One region of the Pseudoalteromonas sp. S3178 genome, then DNA from elsewhere that is predicted to be linked to it. Evidence: predicted binding sites of a transcription regulator. Region 1 holds the regulator's gene; the other holds the start of a gene.
What was found. The regulator MetJ, encoded in region 1, represses methionine synthesis genes. The targets are predictions, from matches to a motif close to TAGACGTCTAGACGTCTA.
Positions count from the first base shown of each region.

Region 2: a site for MetJ is predicted at 1,138-1,155, ahead of CWC11_RS14740 (methylenetetrahydrofolate reductase). Genes of this name have one in related genera too.

Region 1 covers NZ_PNCW01000030.1:123,774-125,983, reverse strand. Annotated here, with positions in the region: gene CWC11_RS09945 (malic enzyme-like NAD(P)-binding protein) at 1-890, shown strand, start outside; gene metJ (met regulon transcriptional regulator MetJ) at 955-1,275, opposite strand; gene metB (cystathionine gamma-synthase) at 1,544-2,210, shown strand, end outside.
Region 2 covers NZ_PNCW01000053.1:11,914-14,123, reverse strand. Annotated here, with positions in the region: gene CWC11_RS14740 (methylenetetrahydrofolate reductase) at 138-1,094, opposite strand; gene CWC11_RS14735 (M16 family metallopeptidase) at 1,618-2,210, shown strand, end outside.

The DNA.
Region 1 (2,210 bases):
TCATTAATACTGTTGCAAATATTGCTGATACGTTTGGCGGTATCAACCTTGAAGATATCAAAGCACCAGAGTGTTTTGAAATTGAAAAAGCATTAATTGAACGCTGTAGTATTCCGGTTTTTCATGATGATCAGCACGGTACTGCTATTGTAACTGCTGCTGGCATGCTAAACGCGCTAGAAGTGCAGGGTAAGTCAATTGAAGATGCGATTATTGTATGTTTAGGTGCAGGCGCTGCTGCCGTGGCGTGTATGGAGCTGCTCATTAAGTGTGGCGCACTTCGCGAGCATATTTATATGTTGGATCGTAAGGGTGTTATTCATACACGTCGTGATGACTTAAACGAATACAAGCAGCTGTTTGCTAACAATACCGATAAGCGTACTTTACAAGATGTAATTGCAGACGCTGACGTATTTGTAGGCGTTTCTGGCCCTAACTTGCTAGCAGCTGAAGATCTAAAGCTAATGGCAGAAAAACCTGTGGTGTTTGCATGTTCAAACCCAGATCCTGAGATCGATCCTGCACTTGCTCATGGTGCACGCAACGACTTAATTATGGCTACGGGGCGCTCTGACTACCCTAACCAAGTTAACAACGTTTTATGTTTTCCGTTTATTTTTCGTGGTGCACTAGATGTACGCGCAAGCGCTATTAACGATGAAATGAAAATTGCTGCGGTAGAAGCTATTCGTAGTATTGCTAAAGAGCCAGTACCAGCAGAAGTATTAAAAGCTGCGGGCGTTGATAAGCTTGAATTTGGTGCACAGTACATTATTCCTAAGCCAATGGATCCGCGCCTACTACCTCGTATAGCTAAAGCTGTAGCTGTAGCTGCGGTAGAATCGGGTGTTGCGCAAATTGACTTACCTGAAAATTACATGGCTTAAAGGTATATGCTAAAACAAAAAAACCTCAGCAATTGCTGAGGTTTTTGATTAAAAAGGTAACGATTTATTCTTCGTTTAAAATAGGCACTTCTAAACCCATTTCTTGCATTATCTTTTTAACTTCTTCAGGTACTTTTTCTGCGTTGTCTTTACGTAAGTCATCGTCATTTGGTAATGGCTGGCCTGTAAATGCATGCAAAAACGCTTCGCATAACAACTCACTGTTTGTTGCATGGCGAAGGTTATTTATTTGACGGCGCGTGCGCTCATCCGTTAAAACTTTTAATACATTTAGCGGGATCGAAACGGTGATCTTTTTAACTTGCTCTGATTTTTTCCCGTGTTCTGCGTATGGGTGAATATACTCACCATTCCATTTAGCCATAAGATGTATCGTTGCCTCAGATTATTAATTTCTCACACGGCGTAAAAAGCGTGTAAATATGCGTGAAATTCTATCGATTTAAAAAAGATAGTCAAATAATAGATACCAATCTATCTTAATAAGCCGGCTGTAATTGTAAATATAGCCCCATTCAAGTTTTATAAGTTAGTTATTTTTAGCCATCTAGAGCTTTAAAAGCTTTGACTTATCAAAATGGATAACTTACTCTTTTGGACGTCTAAACATCCAAATTAATCAGGTGACGAATATGAGCGAAAAAAACAAAGCGACTATTGCAGTACGTAATGGCGTAGATGCAGATAAACACCATGGCGCTGTAGTTCCGCCAATTTATTTATCGACTACGTATTCGTTTGCCGACTTTGATACTAAGCGTCAGTACGATTATGGGCGCAGCGGTAATCCCAATCGCGATATCTTAGCTGAAACATTGGCTGAACTTGAAGGTGGTGCGCGCGGTATTATTACTGCCACAGGCATGGCTGCCGTGCATTTAGCGACTCAGTTATTAAATAATGACGATACACTGGTTATTCCACATGATTGTTATGGTGGAAGCTACCGTTTATTTACGTCTTTGCAAAAACGCGGATTACTAAAGCTTGAAGTTTTAGATTTAACCAAGCAAGAAAACTTAGATAAAATTTTAGCAATAAAACCTAAATTAATATGGATTGAAACACCAAGTAACCCAGTACTGCGCTTAACAGATATTAAAGCAGTGACTGATATAGCTAAGCAGTGCGGGGCACTTGTTGCTGCAGATAACACGTTTTTATCACCTGCGCTGCAAAACCCAATTAAATTTGGTGTAGATATTGTTGTTCACTCGACGACTAAATATATCAATGGTCATTCTGATGTTGTGGGCGGCGCTGTGATAGCTGCAACACAAGAGCTTGGTGATGAGTTAG
Region 2 (2,210 bases), on a different contig from region 1:
ATTACAAGGTCAATCAGCAAGTTAAGGGAGCTCAGATGATGAGCTTAACTACAAGCTCATAATCGTTTTTAATTTAAGCTCAATTAAAAAAGCAAGCCATTAGGCTTGCAAAGAAGGGGGTGAATTTAGTTTAACTTTTAAGCGATTTGTTTTTCGGCTAGGTTTAATTCCATAATCGCTTTTAATAAACGGTATAGGTTTATTGATGCGTCAATTTCTTCTTTACGGTTTGTTAAGCTTTCAATATTTAAGCCTAGTGGCACATCAAGATGCGCACAGCTTTTAAGTATTAAGTCGAGGTTTTCGCGGCAAATACGTACAGATTCACTTAATGTGTTTTCTGCATCAAGCATGCGCCATTTAGTGGCCTCTGGCACTGAAATACCCAACCATTGCATAAAGTCTAAGGTTTTTTCGCCGCCGCACGGGGTAAACGTTAATATAATACGTTGTGGTGTAATGCCTTGTGCTTTGCAGGTACGCGCGTAACTGGTGATTAAATCAATTGTGGCTTGCCCATCATAAACAGCCTGAGATATAAAAAACTGGCAACCTTGTGCCGTTTTTTCTATTAACCGTTCGTGCTCATTTCGTTTACTTGAATGGCGCTCAGCTATAGTAACGCCACCTAAAAAGAAGTCATCACTTTGCTCAGCCAATGTTTTATAGGCATCGGGTAGGCTTAGTTTTATATCGCCTACTGATGATGGGCTACCCACTAAAACCACATTCTTTAAATCGTAGTCGTTTTTAGTTTCGCTTAGCCAATCTTTAAATTCGCCTACGCCACGTTGCGCCACACTTTTATATGTAATTACATCTTGAGCAGATAAATTACGAAGTAATTGGCTGTATTCACGTGGGTCTACAGTTTGCTTAAACGGAAATGGGCGAGCTTGGTTAGTGCGGCTGCTTTCGTCTTGAATGTCGTAAATTATTACGCCGTCGTATTCAATTTCGTGCAAGCGACCTAATAGCTTTTCTGCAATGGTTTTTAATTGCGCTTTATCGGTGCCAACTTTAGGCGGGGTAGTACCAATGAGATAAACACCTTGTTTGGTGTCTTCTATTTTCTCTTGAAGTGATAAAGCCATAATCCTCATTCCAGCTTAGTCCAATGTATGTAATTTAATATAGCAGCCATTTAGACGTCTAGATAGATTTATTTAATGAAAGTTTTTCAACTTGGTTGAATAATATTCATACTAATAATTTAATAAACCGGCCGATTGACACAGTTGTTTACATAAAAAATGGGCTAAAACTCTTACATTTACTCGCTTTAAGGCATAATCGAATGTGAGTTAGGGTCTGTTGATCTTTGCGGATTAAATTTGTTCAAACTAGGGGCTATTTAATCGCGGCGCGAGATTTGTAACCTAGTGGGCTAAGTCAAAACCGAGCAACAAAGAGTAAATAGCCCCTGGGAAGAACCCTTTGGGAAGCGCCTGTTTGGCATTAATGCTACGTTATCGCCTATTTATGGGGAATAACCACACTGTATAGGCTCTGCCTTGCCTAAATACCAAACAGACTGCTGCAAATTTAACCTTGAAAGATCAACAGGCCCTGGTAATAACCTAACAATAAATTTGCTCAATTTAAAAAGGGACAATAATGAAATTTAAATTATTAGCAACAAGCTTAGCGGTATCACTAGCGCTAACTGGCTGCGTAACACAGCAAAGCGAAAACACCCAAACAGCACAACAACAGCAAACAACAAAAGCTGACGAACGTGTATTTTCGCAAGAGTACTTAATTGAAGAGCTAGATAACGGCTTACGTGTAATGGTAGTTAAAACCGATTACCCAGATGTAGTTTCGCTGCAAATTCCGGTATCGGTTGGCTCGCGCAATGAAGTAAAAGAAGGTAAAACTGGTTTTGCTCACTTTTTTGAGCATATGATGTTCAAAGGTTCTAAAAAATTCCCGCAAGACGAATACACTGCCGTATTTAAAAATGCAGGCGTAGATAACCGTGCTTACACCACTAATGATTACACAAACTACCATTTAAACTTTTCAAAGCAGCATCTTGATAAAGTACTTGAAATTGAAGCCGATATTTTTCAAAACCTTACTTACACCGAAGAGCAATTTAGAACCGAAGCGCTTACGGTTAAAGGTGAGTATTTAAAAAATAACGCCAGTCCTATTCGTAAATTGTTAAGCGCTGTACGTGAAGAAGCTTTTGACAAACATACCTA